Regions from separate parts of the Micromonospora sp. LOL_023 genome, predicted to be linked through region 2. Evidence: riboswitches for the same ligand, from Rfam matches in the RefSeq annotation. Region 2 holds a riboswitch; each other region holds the start of a gene.
The links. Region 2 has a riboswitch for cyclic di-AMP ahead of ACFHVL_RS17315 (NlpC/P60 family protein). Riboswitches for the same ligand answer to the same signal wherever they lie in the genome.
Positions count from the first base shown of each region.

Region 1 (4,254 bases), on a different contig from region 2:
CTCAGGTCGGTGCGGCCAGCGGTAGCATCGTCGGCGGTCGCCGAAGAGTAGGGAGAAGCGGGTGCTTGGTTGGGCCCGTGAGTTCCTGTCCCAACCCTGGCCGTTCGTCCTGCTCGCGCTGGTGACGGCGGTCGGCCTGGTGACGCACCGGCCACTGGCGCGGCGGCTCGGCTGGGCCCGCTGGCCGACGCTCGGCATGTTCGTCGGGGCCGCCGCGATCGCCGCCCTGACCCTGCCACCGGCACCGACCGGCGTCGGCGTACCGCTCGCTCCCGGGGTGTCGGTCGACGGGCCGGACGGCCAGGTGATCGCGGCCTGCGTCCGGTCCCTGACCGACCCGTCGGTGCTCTGGTCCGGGTTGGTGACGGTGGGCTCGTTGGGGGAACGGGTCGGCAACATCGCGATGTTCGTGCCGCTGGCGTTCTGCACCGTGCTGGCGGTGCGCCGGCCGCTGATCGCCGTCGGGGTACTGCTGCTGGCCCCGGCGGCCGTGGAGCTCGGCCAGGCCGTGTTGGGGATGGGCCGCGAGTGCGTCGGTTACGACTGGGTCAACAACGCGACCGGCGTCCTGGTCGGGGCGGTCGCGGCCGGCGCGGTCCGCCTGTTGTCCCGGTGGCTCTGGCCGGTACGCGGCGGAACACCCCACGTGGACCAGGGTGCCCCACCAACGGCGTGAGGTGGCCGCGGTCAAACTGCCCCGCAGTCAACCGCCCCCGCATCGTCCGGTGCCGCCGGGTGTGTGCGTGGACCGGGGCGTCGGCCTTGATCCAATGCGTGCCGTTCCAATAAGGTGAATCACCGACCGCTGTGTACGTCGGCCTCCGATTCCCCGTGTGCGAGGCCCAGCGATCGTCAATGAAGGAGTCGCTGCCAATGGCACGTGTGCTCACCCGTTTGCGCACTCGCAATCACACCAAGTTGCATTCTGGGTACGGGAAGCAGTCAATCGTCAGGGTCGCCCGATTCGTACTGACCCTGACGATCGTGGCCGCCGGGGTGCTGTCATCGGCGGTTCCAGGGCACGCCCAGCCGACGCTGGCCCAGATCGAGGACGAGCTGGATGCCCAGTGGCGCAAGCTGGAGCCGGTGATCGAGCAGTACAACAAGGTGCACAGCGAGCTGAAGGCCAACCGGAAGAAGTCCGCCGAGCTCGACGAGCGGATCCGGCCGCTGGCGTTGCAGGCGGACCTGGCCGCGACCGAGATCGGTGAGGTCGCCAACCGCTATTACCGCACCGGCCCGTCCAGCGAATTCAACGCGCTGCTGAAATCGGGCTCGCCGACCAGTCTCGCTGACCAGCTCATGGTGCTGGACCGGATTTCCAGTCAACGGCAGCAGCAGATCGCGGCCGTCCTGGACGCCCGGGACCGCTATCTGAGTGAGAAGCAGGCGCTCGACGCGCTGATCGCCAGGCAGCAGGCGCAGGACGAGGAACTCGCCGCCAGGCGTAAGACGATCGACGCCGACATCGAGCGGCTGGAGCAGGCGCGGGCCGCCGCGTACCAGACCGCTGGCTACACCGGAAGCTCCGGAGTCTCCGGCCCCTGCCCGGCGGTCTCGGTCGGGGGCGCCGCCGGCACCGCCCTGCGTACCGCCTGCGCCCAGATCGGCAAGCCGTACGTCTGGGGTGCCACCGGTCCGAACTCGTTCGACTGTTCGGGCCTGACCCAGTACGCGTGGGCGAGTGCCGGCGTCCAGCTCACCCACTTCACCGGATCCCAGTGGAACCAGGCGGTTCCGGTCGGTCGGGCCGAGGCGCTCCCCGGCGACCTGGTCTTCTTCTTCAGTGACCTACATCACGTGGGCATGTACATCGGCAATGGCCTGATGGTCCACGCGCCCCGCGCCGGACAACCAGTGCAAATCGAGAATATCGACCACATGCCGCTGGTCGGATTCCGCCGAGTGGGCTGAGATGGCAGGTCAAAACGGGTCTGACCAGGTCAAGCCGGTTAGTTGACCGCCGGTGGAAAGTGGGCTGGGCCGGTGCGAAAGTGCCGGTCCAGCCGGCGGGATTCGAACGCCTGAGCGACAAGCGCCGATACACTAATGGCAACCACTCGAATACGCAAAGATATGAGTAGCTGTCTCGCTTGCGTACGGAGAAGCGGTCTCTCTACCCTTGGGGATCGTCGAGTCGGGAGGACGTCAACCAACCCGGTTGACCTCGACCTGACACTGCCGAATCGTCGCGAACGACGAGCCGGGGACCACAGCACCTGGGGTGCATCCGCAGGATCAACTGCGGTAGGGCGTCTCCTTTCCGCCCGAACCCGTCAGCTGACCCGGTAGGCGGTCTGCGGACAAGGAGTCCGGTGGCTACGAGAGCCCCTCGGCGGCACTCCGGATGGTCCAGCCAGGACCACGGACGAACAGCGCCGCCCGTACGTCGACGAATCCTCACCGCGGCTGTCGCCGCCACCACCGGCATCGGACTTCTGCTGGTCGGAGCGCCAGCGCAGGCGCAACCGACTGTCGCGCAGATCGAAGCGCAGATCGACGACGCCTGGTCCGAGCTCGAGCCGACCATCGAGCGGCACAACGCCGTACGGCAGGATCTCGCCACCAAGAAGAGCCAGGCGGCGGCCCTGCAAAAGAAGATCCAGCCGCTGCAGATCCAGATCGACCTGGCCATGGAGCGGGTCAGCGAATTCGCCGCACGGTCGTACAAGGGCGGCAGCCCGTCGATGATGACCGCGATCCTGACCAGTGGGAAGCCGACCCACCTCGCCGACCAGCTCGAACTGCTCGACCAGTTCGCCCGCCGGCAGTCCAGGGACGTCCAGGTCGTCGTCGACCTGAAGGAGAAGTACGCCGCAGAGAAGGCGCCGCTGGACGAGCTGGTCACCGAGCTGACCAGCACCGAAACCCAGCTCGCGGCGAAGGCCAAGGAGATCGACGCCGAGGTCGACCGGCTCCAGGACCTGCGGCTGCAGGCATACGGCGCGACGACCACGCTCGGCTCGCTGCGCCCCGCGCCGTGCCCCGCGACCTACCCCGGCGGTGCCGCCGGCAAGGCGGTCACCTTCGCCTGCGCCCAGATCGGCAAGCCGTACATCTGGGGCTCCGCCGGCCCGACCGGCTACGACTGCTCGGGTCTGACCTCGGCCGCGTGGCGCCAGGGCGGTGTCTCGCTGCCACACAACGCCGCCCAGCAGCGGCAGCTGATCCGCAACGTCAGCCGGGACGAGCTGCGACCGGGCGACCTCATCTTCTACTACAGCCTGTCCCACGTCGGGATGTACGTCGGTGACGGCTGGATCGTGCACGCGTCGCAGACCGGTGAGCCGATCGCGATGCGCAAGATCGGTTCCGGCGTGCACAGCTACGGCAGGCCCGGCTAGACGTCACTTCTCCCCATGGCCCGGCGCACGCCGCTAGATCCCCCCGTCGCGCGGCGGCACCGGCCACCGGAAAGGCGCCCTCCCATGTCCCCCCCCGGCCTGGGAGGGCGCCTTTCGCCACTGCTATCCGGTAGGCCAGGTGTGCCACTGCTGCCAGGATCGGCTCGGCGTTGGACCCCGCTGACCCTGGTACCGCGAGCCGTAGGCCGATGAGCCGTACGGGTGCTCGGCGGGCGACGACAGCCGGAAGATGCACAGCTGACCGATCTTCATCCCCGGCCAGAGCTTGATCGGCAGGTTCGCGACGTTGGACAGCTCCAAGGTGACGTGACCGGAGAAGCCAGGATCGATGAACCCGGCGGTGGAGTGGGTGAGCAGACCGAGCCGCCCGAGGCTCGACTTGCCCTCCAGCCGCGCGGCGAGCCCGTCGCCCAGTGACACGACTTCGAGCGTCGAGGCGAGCACGAACTCGCCAGGGTGCAGCACGAACGGATCCCCGGTCGGCACCTCGACCTGGGAGGTCAGGTCGTCCTGGCGGGTGGCCGGGTCGATGTGGGTGTAGAGGTGGTTGTTGAAGACCCGGAAGTGGCAGTCGAGCCGGACGTCGATGCTCGACGGCTGGATCAGCGACGGCTCGAACGGGTCGAGGGAGAGGCCACCGGTCTTGGTCTCCGCGACGATGTCCCGGTCGGAGAGGAGCATCGTCACACGATAGCGACCACAGCCCGGACGACCTGGACAGGGCGTTGAAGACCGGCACGTCGGCTACCAATTCGAACAGGTGTTCGACTAGACTGTCGACATGGCAACTTGGTCCGAGTTCGCAGCCGATGAGCCCCGGCTGGCCACGGCGATCCGGCTCCTCATGCAGCAGTACGGCCCTGGCCTGGGTTACCTCGCCACGGTCCGG
Region 1 is NZ_JBHMIM010000006.1:122,069-126,322, reverse strand. It holds partial or broken gene ACFHVL_RS05400 (heterodisulfide reductase-related iron-sulfur binding cluster) at 1-51, shown strand, start outside; gene ACFHVL_RS05395 (VanZ family protein) at 62-676, shown strand; gene ACFHVL_RS05390 (NlpC/P60 family protein) at 985-1,914, shown strand; cyclic di-AMP (ydaO/yuaA leader) riboswitch at 2,170-2,310, shown strand; gene ACFHVL_RS05385 (NlpC/P60 family protein) at 2,316-3,344, shown strand; gene dcd (dCTP deaminase) at 3,468-4,046, opposite strand; gene ACFHVL_RS05375 (pyridoxamine 5'-phosphate oxidase family protein) at 4,147-4,254, shown strand, end outside.
Region 1: it holds a riboswitch for cyclic di-AMP, as region 2 does, so the genes downstream of both, ACFHVL_RS05385 (NlpC/P60 family protein) here and ACFHVL_RS17315 (NlpC/P60 family protein) in region 2, are expected to answer to the same signal.

Region 2 (4,254 bases):
ACCTGCTGGAGCAGGGGGTGCCGCGCGCCGGTGTCAGCCGTGAGGAGTTGGAGCGGCTGGTCGCCGAGGGCGAGCGGGCCAAGGACCTGTTCATCCGGGCCAACCTGCGGCTGGTGGTGTCGATCGCGCGCCGTTACGTCCGCTCCGGCATGCCGATGCTGGATCTGATCCAGGAGGGCAACACCGGCCTGGTGCGAGCGGTGGAGAAGTTCGACTACGAGCGCGGCTTCAAGTTCTCCACCTATGCGACCTGGTGGATCCGTCAGGCAATCAGCCGGGCCATCGCTCAGCAGGAGCGGACCGTCCGGCTGCCGGTGCACCTCGTCGAGGACGTCAACCGGATGCGGAACACCGCCCGGCAGTTGACCCGTGAGCTCGGCTCGGATCCTGAGCCGGAGCAGATCGCCGCGTCCCTCGGAGTGCCGGTGGAACGGGTCCACGAGCTGGTGCGCTGGTCGCAGGACACGGTGTCGCTCGACACCCCGGTCGGCGACGACGGTGACACCAAGCTCGGTGACCTGGTGGCCGACAGCGACGCGCCGTCGCCGGAGGACATCGTGCTCACCGGGCTCGAGCGCCAGCGGATCGAGGGTCTGCTGAACCACCTCGACGACCGGTCGGCCGGCATCATGCGGGCCCGCTACGGTCTGGAGGATGGCCGGGAGCACTCGTTGACCGAGGTCGCCTCTCGGTTCTCGCTGTCCCGCGAGCGGATTCGGCAACTGGAGATCCAGGCACTGGGTCGGCTCCGGGAACTGGCCCGCGCAGAGGGTCTGCAGGCGGCCTGACCCTCTCCCACCCCGCGACGTCTCTGATCACGAAGTGGCCCGGCATCCGTAACGGATGCCGGGCCACTTCGTCGGCGTCGGTGCTCCGGGAGATCAGGTCACCCGGCCGAAGCCGTACGGTGCCATCATGTCCACGCTGGCCAGCTCGACAGGACGGCCGAAGGTCGGAGCGTGGATCACCTGGCCGTTGCCGACGTAGAGCGCGATGTGGGCAAGGCCGTTGTAGAACACCAGGTCACCTGGCTGCAGAGCGCCCCGGTTGATCTTCGCCACCCGGTCCCACTGCATTGCGGCGTTGTGCGGCAGGCTCTTGCCGGCGGCCCGCCAGGCGGCGAGCGTCAGGCCCGAGCAGTCGTAGCCGTTCGGTCCGCTGGAACCCCACACGTACGGTTTGCCGATCGCACCGTAGGCGAACTCGACGGCGGTGCCGGCGGCGCCGGCGACCGATGGGATCGGCCCGGAGTAGGACGAACCGGCCTGGCTGGCCGCCCCGTACGCCTCCTCCCGCTTCTCCATCAGCTCGTCGATTTCCGCTTCGATCTTCTTCTTGCGGTCGGCGAGCTCCTTGACCTGGGCATCCTGCTTGGCCAGCGCGGCCTGCAGCTTCTCCTGCTCAGCCAGGTAGGTCACCTGGGTGTCGGTAAAGCTGCTGAGCCGCTGCTGACGATCCCTCGCCAGATGGTCCAGGGTGCCGAGGCGGTGGACGAAGGTGTCGGAGGTGCCGTCGAGCAGTGCGCTGGCGGTGCTCAACCCACCGGTCTTGTACGCGGTGATCGCGATCTGCCCGACCTCGATCTCCGCCTGGGCGAGTTCCTTCTGGAGCGGACCGAGCTTGGTGTCGATCTCCTCGGCCGCGGCGCGGGTCGCCTTGGCTTCCTCGTTGAGTCGGTTGTACGACTCGACGACTTTCGCCAACTCTTCGGATTCCTTGTTGATCTGCTGCGTCAGTTCGCTGACCGAGGGCTGGGCCGAGACGGCGCTCGCCGGTACCGCCAAGCCGACGGCTACGCCGGCCAGCACGAGGGTGCGCAGCAGAATCCGCGCTGATGACAAGAAAACAGGACCCTTCTTCCATCGCCGCCTACCGGGTTAGCTGACGGATTCGGGCGGGAAGGAGTCGCCCTACCGCGCTGAGCGCGGATTCACCCCGGAACGCTGTTCGGTGGGTCCCCGGGTCACCAACTGTCGATTACCGAAAGGTTACTCGGCGTGATCTCCGGGTGGTGATTCGGCGGCGCTGGACCAGCGTCACCACGGTCGGTGACTGGCGACCGGACCAGTAGGTCTAACTTAGCTGTCGCGGTTATCTCCGGAAAGTGGTGTGATCGTGATTCTGGCATTGCCCAAGGTGATATTTATCAATAGTTACTGAGGGTAGGTGATTGTGGCTCTATGGTGATTGGGACGGGGCGATTCGGTCGGCCGGCTGGTCGCCCGGTGGCGGCAGGGTTGGGTCCGGGGTGTCCTGGGTGATGCGCGGCTTTAGTCGCAATGCGCAGTTGTCGGCGGGCATCCACTGGGATAAATAAGAACATATGCCGCTTATTGCCATCCAGGATGCTCCCTGCCGTACGTCGATCTGCTAGGTGGCAGATTGCGCACCTTCCATCGAGTAGCTCGCTGTTTGCACAATGGACGCGCAAGGTCAGCGCCGCGCGAGCCCTTCGGAGGCAGCCATGCGTGCAACTCGCCAGACCCCACCCCTACGCGGATCCCCGACCACCCGTCCGGACCAGCATCGCGGCGCGCGCAGCGCCGACCAGCCCTTGATCCCCAGGGCCCGCAACAGCCGCTTCCTGAGGCAGTCCCCGCCTACCGACGGTGTCGAGGTCGATCCGCGCGGTCGGGGCGGCCGCTACCCGGGGCCCGCCTTCTACCGGCAGCCCGGCATCTGTGTAACGCCCGAGTGGTTCATCGTCGCCGGCCGCCGATTCGCCATCCGCAGCCTCACCGAGTTGCGGACCGCACGTGGTCCTCGCGACCGGCTCACCGGTCGTGCCGTCGCCGTGACCGCCGTGGTGCTCGCCGGGATCGCGATGACCATCGGCTTCACCAAGAGCCTGCACGAGGTCAGCGCCGGTGGCTATCTGGCCCTGCTGGTGGCGGCCTTCATCCCAGTCTGCTGCGCCTGGATCGGCGACCGGCTGCGACCGCGGCCCTTCGAACTCTGGGGTCGTCACGAGGGCCTGATGGTCATCTTGTTCAGCACCGATGAGGAACGCCAGTACGGGCAGGTGAGCCGGGCGGTGATGCGCGCTCGGGAGATGTGCCGGCTGGCGGGGTTGTCCGACCCGGTGACCATCGAGCCCTGGGTGCCCGATCAGCGTGGAGCCGTCGGCGGCCCGTGACCGGGACCGCGGGCTGGTCGACGCCGATCAGCCCGCGTCGTGGTCGTCGAGACTCTCGGCCAGGTGTCGCAGCATCGCGACCGAATCCGCCTGGGACAGCGACTCCGCCCGCAGCCGGTCGAAGACGTGCTGATAGGACCGCACCTCACCGCCCCGGTCGATCACCTCCTGGACCAGGGCGCTCTCCACGTACACGACGTCGGCGTCGGCCTGATCCGCGAAGTGCAGGATGACGAACGGGCCGAGCACCGTGTTGCTGCCGGCGGCGAAGGGCAGCACCCGGACAGTGATGTGCGGCGCGGCGCACATCTGGGCCACGTGCCGCAGTTGCTCCCGCAGGATGCGTTGCCCGCCGGTCACCCGGCGCAGGGCCGCCTCGTCGAGGATCACCTCGATCTGTGGTGGATCCGCGCCGTAGAGCACCTCGTGTTGGCGGGCCAGCCGGATCTGTACCCGACCTTCGATCTCCTCGGCCGGCACGTGATGCGGCCCGTCGGCGGGGATCAACGCCCGGGCGTACTCCTCGGTCTGCAGCAGGCCCGGGAAGCTGATCGGCTGGAAGTACTGTAGTGCCGACGCCTCCGCCTCCAGCCCGATGTACGCCGCGTAGGCGGCCGGCACCCGGTCCTTGTAGCTGCTCCACCAGGCCCGGCGTCGGGCGGCGCGGGCCAACTCCACCAACTCGTGGACCTGTTGCTGATCGCGTACCCCGTAGAGATCCAGCAGCGCCTTGACATCGTTGGTGGAGATACTGACCGACCCGGACTCGATCCGGATCAGTTTGGACAGTGACCAGTCCATCTGCTTGGCGACGTAGTCCTGGGTGAGGTCAGCCGTCTCGCGAGCCCGGCGCAGCGCGGCGCGGAGCCGGCGGCGCCCGATGGTCGGTCCCTGATGTCGGGCAGGCATGGGAACGCTCCGGGAAGTGCCTAGCAGAATGCCACCTGGCCGGTTGCCATCTCTTGACGCTACACCGAGTCAGACTCGTCTGCTATGGACGGCTGGCCCTTGTTGTGGACCAGCTCGCCGGGGTGCGCGGGTGGGCCTGCGTCGGGCCGGCCGAGGCGTCGGGCCGTCGGGGGTTCCGGACTCCGGGCGTCATGATCACCACTGTCGGG
Region 2 is NZ_JBHMIM010000030.1:17,421-21,674, forward strand. It holds gene ACFHVL_RS17310 (sigma-70 family RNA polymerase sigma factor) at 1-788, shown strand, start outside; gene ACFHVL_RS17315 (NlpC/P60 family protein) at 882-1,841, opposite strand; cyclic di-AMP (ydaO/yuaA leader) riboswitch at 1,852-2,008, opposite strand; gene ACFHVL_RS17320 (DUF6232 family protein) at 2,465-3,136, shown strand; gene ACFHVL_RS17325 (helix-turn-helix domain-containing protein) at 3,164-4,045, opposite strand.

Region 3 (4,254 bases), on a different contig from region 2:
CCGACTACCGCGAGTACGCCCACGTGGTGGTCGACGAGGCGCAGGACGTGTCGCCGATGCAGTGGCGGATGATCGGCCGACGCGGTCGGCTCGCCTCGTGGACGGTGGTCGGCGACCCCGCGCAGACCGCGTGGACAGGCGATCCGGCCGAGCTCGCCCAGGCCCGGGACCGGGCGTTGGGACGGCGACCCCGGCGGGAGTTCCAGCTCACCACGAACTACCGCAATCCGGCCGAGATCTTCGAGTTGGCGGCCGGGGTGATCCGGGAGATCGCCCCGGACGCCCTGCTGCCCACCGCAGTGCGCTCCACCGGCGTGGCGCCGCGACGGGAACGGGTAGCCGCCTCGGCGCTGCCGGTGGCGGTCCGGGACGCGGTCGGCGGGCTCCTCGCCGAGGTGGAGGGGACCGTCGGGGTGATCGCGGCGGTGGCCCGTCGCGGCGATGTCGCCGGCTGGCTCACCGACCTGGCGGATCCTCGGCTACAGGTGGTGTCGAGCCTGCAGGCCAAGGGCATGGAGTACGACGGGGTGGTGCTTGTGGCCGGGGACGAGATCCGCACCGAGTCCGAAGCCGGTGTCCGGACGCTCTACGTCGCGCTGTCCCGGGCGACCCAGCGGCTGGTGACGATCGACGTGACCGACTGATCGCACCGCCGATTCATCACGCGCCGCCGGCCGGTCGCGCATCGCCAGTCGATTGCACATATTGCCATGTGAGCATTAGTCTGGTCTGGCGATGCCAGGCGACGGATGGTGACGGTGTGGGTGCGGGACATGATCACGGCGCGAGCGCCGCCGGGCAGCGACACTACGGACGGTTGTGGGCCGCGTTCGTCCTGCTGGCGACGTTCATGGTCGTCGAAGCGGTGGCCGCCCTGCTCACCGGATCGCTGGCGTTGCTCTCCGATGCCGGACACATGTTCACCGACGTACTCGGGATCGGGATGGCTCTCGCCGCGATCGCCGCGACCCGACGGCGTAGCGGCGATCCTCAGCGCACCTTCGGTCTCTACCGGCTGGAGGTGCTCGCCGCGCTGGCGAACGCGGTCCTGCTCGCCGGCGTCGCGCTCTACGTACTGATCGAGGCGGTACGCCGGGTCGGCGCGCCGCAGCCGGTAGCGGCCGAACCGATGTTGGTGGTGGCGGCGGCCGGACTGGTCGCCAACATCGTGGCCTTCGGGCTGCTACGTGCCGGCGCCCGGGAAAGCATCAATGTCCGTGGCGCCTACCTGGAGGTGCTCGCCGACCTGCTGGGGTCGGTCGGCGTGATCGTGGCTGGCGTCGTCATCGCCACGACCGGGTGGTGGTACGCCGACCCGCTGGTCGCCGTCGGCGTCGGCGTGTTCATCCTGCCGCGCACCTGGCGACTCGCCCGCACGGCACTGCGGATTCTGATTCAGGTGGCGCCAGAGCACGTGGACGTGCCTCGGGTCAGGAGCCGGCTGGCGACCGTTGCGGGGGTCTGCGACGTGCACGATCTGCATGTGTGGACACTGACGCCCGGCATGGAGGTCGCGTCGGCGCACCTCACCGTCGACCCGTCGGTAGAGGTCGGCGTCGCGTTGCGCGACGCCCGCCAGCTCCTGCACGGAGAGTTTGGGATAGAACACGCCACGCTACAAGTCGAGCCACTGTCGCCAGCCGACCCCTGTGGACCAGCGGACTGGTGATTAGCAGATGCTTAAGTTTCGTGACCTTCCCGCGATACAAACAGCAAACATGTAGCCATATTTCCGATTTTTATTGACAGAAGATAGCGCTCGATCCCGCGCCGGAAGTCCCTACAGCCGGTAGTCTCGGCCCCGGTCTCCGTTCGGGCGGCGCCCCTCCGGCGCCTGCGGGGACCGTCGCCTAATCGCCCGTACGGCGAGCCGGGGAACCACGTACCTGGGGTGCATCCGCGTCAGCGGTAGGGATCTTCCGTCCCGAACCCGTCAGCTAACCCGGTCGGCGGCTGACGGAAGGAACCTGCACCGTGAAGTTGACGCTCCACAAGAACGCCCGACCTCGGTCGGCGCGAAAAACCCGATTCGCTCTGTTAGCACCATTAGCCGCAATCTTGATCGCCGTCACCGGCGCCCCGATCGGCTCCGCGGCACCCGCCAGCGCCGTACCGGCCCGCGCACCCGGCAGCGCCGACGACGAGGGTGGCACCCCCAGTCTGCGCAAGGAGCTCGACGCGGCCTCCAAGGGCTGGATCGATGCCAAGGCCGCGCTCCAGCACTCCGGCAAGCGCCAAAGGCAGCTCACCGACCAGCTCACCGAGGTGGAGGCCGAGCTGGAGGTCCGCAACAGCAACGTCGGCCACATCATCGACCGCGCGTACCGCAACGGCCGGCTCGGTCCGGTCTCCGCGCTGCTGAACAGCACCTCGGAGGGCTTCGTGGACCGGGCGGCGGCGCTGAGCGCGGTGACCGCCAACGAGGACAAGCAGCTCCGCGGGCTGTACGAGACCCGCGACCAGGTGACCCGGTCGAAAGCCGCGATCGAGCATGAGATCCGCGAGCAGAGCAAACAGGTCACCATCATGGACCAGCGCAAGAAGCAGGCGGAACGGGCGCTCGCCGTGGCGGTCGCCGCGGAGGAGCAGGAACGCGAGGAGGCCGAACGGGCAGCCGCGGCCAGCTCCAGCGGATCGTCGTCCGGCTCGTCCGGCTCATCCGGCTCATCCGGCTCATCCGGCTCATCCGGCTCATCCGGGTCATCCGGGTCCGGCAGCGCGTCGGCGACCCCGGCACCGCGCAACGCGAACGGTTCCTGGCCGGCAGAGTCCTGCAGCATCAGTGACCCGACCACGTCGGGCTGCATCACGCCACGCACGCTGCACGCACTCAACCAGGCCAAGGCGGCCGGTTTCACCCGGTACGTGTCCTGCTTCCGCAACGGCGGCTCCGGGGAGCATCCCAAGGGCCGGGCCTGCGACTTCGCCGCTCAGCCCAACACCTTCGGCGGAGTTGCCACCGGCGGGGACAAGACCTACGGCGACAACCTGGCGAACTACTACATCAACAACGCCGACCGGCTCGGCGTGCTCTACGTGATCTGGTACAAGCGGATCTGGTTGCCGAGCAGTGGCTGGAAGTCGTACAGCGGGGCCGGTGGCGACCCGTCCAGCGACCACACCAACCACGTGCACCTGTCGGTCTACTGATCCACCCGACCAACCGATCCCTCCCCGGTGACGGCGGCGGCCACCTCTGGTGGCCGCCGCCGTCGCACATCCGGGTCCGGGAGACGGGCCGACTCGTTCCATCGTCGAACCGTCCGCCCGGCGAATAGCCGGCGAAGTATTCGGCTGGCTCATTTGGACATGACGGTTTCACTGGTCGCCGATTGACCGGCGACCGACAGATGCCACTCAATGACAGGGCGCGACGGGATGACTGAAAGCGCTCTTTTGACTGTCGGTGATACCCGCCTTACCACGGGTGGTGGTCGCCCCAAGGCTCAGGAGAGCGCTCTCACAGAGATATATAGCAAGCTCAACGCAGCTGTCAACCGAAGACCACCAACACCTTCCGAATCCACGGAAGTTCGGGTCAGGATATTGACAGACGCCTGCATCTCTGGTGACGTCCTGGCAATAGCTCATTAATGGACGTGAAACCTTTCGCGACCATGTAGCACGCCCGACCGAACCGGAGGCACCATGAACCTGTCGATCCGTGGCGGGCGTCCAGGCCGGACGCCGCGCCGGATCGTGGCAGCCACCACCGCGACGGCGCTCCTCGCCAGCGGACTGATCTTCGGCATGCTGCGTACGGCCGACGCCGCCACCGTCGGCGCCGGCAGCTACACCACCAGCCGACCGGCTGGTGCCGCCGCCCCCACCGCCTGCGGCAACATCTCCGCCAACCCGCGGCAGTACGTCACCGGCAACGCCCCGACCGGCGCGGTGCCGACCAACGACTGGTGGTCGTCGCTGCTGTTCAAGCGCTACAACTGCGCGTACTCCGACCCGCTGCACGCCCACCCGATGTCCTTCCAACCGACCTCCGGCGGACTCGGGGTCTCGTACACCACCCAGGCGGCCATCTCCGGCACGCCGACCGGCGTCGGCGAGTACCACTACCCGTACACCCGGGAGTTCACCCTCGGCGTCGCCGGGCTGAACTCACCGGACGTCAAGGTCGACGGCTGGAGCGACTGGACGGTCACGCCCTACTGGTCCGACGGCGCCCGCACGCTGCGGACCACCATCGGCCACGGCCTGCCGTTCGTCTACGCCCAGGTCACCGGCGGCAACGCGGTGCTG
Region 3 is NZ_JBHMIM010000052.1:41,405-45,658, forward strand. It holds gene ACFHVL_RS24335 (HelD family protein) at 1-644, shown strand, start outside; gene ACFHVL_RS24340 (cation diffusion facilitator family transporter) at 761-1,669, shown strand; cyclic di-AMP (ydaO/yuaA leader) riboswitch at 1,838-1,968, shown strand; gene ACFHVL_RS24345 (coiled-coil domain-containing protein) at 2,059-3,150, shown strand; gene ACFHVL_RS24350 (hypothetical protein) at 3,649-4,254, shown strand, end outside.
Region 3: it holds a riboswitch for cyclic di-AMP, as region 2 does, so the genes downstream of both, ACFHVL_RS24345 (coiled-coil domain-containing protein) here and ACFHVL_RS17315 (NlpC/P60 family protein) in region 2, are expected to answer to the same signal.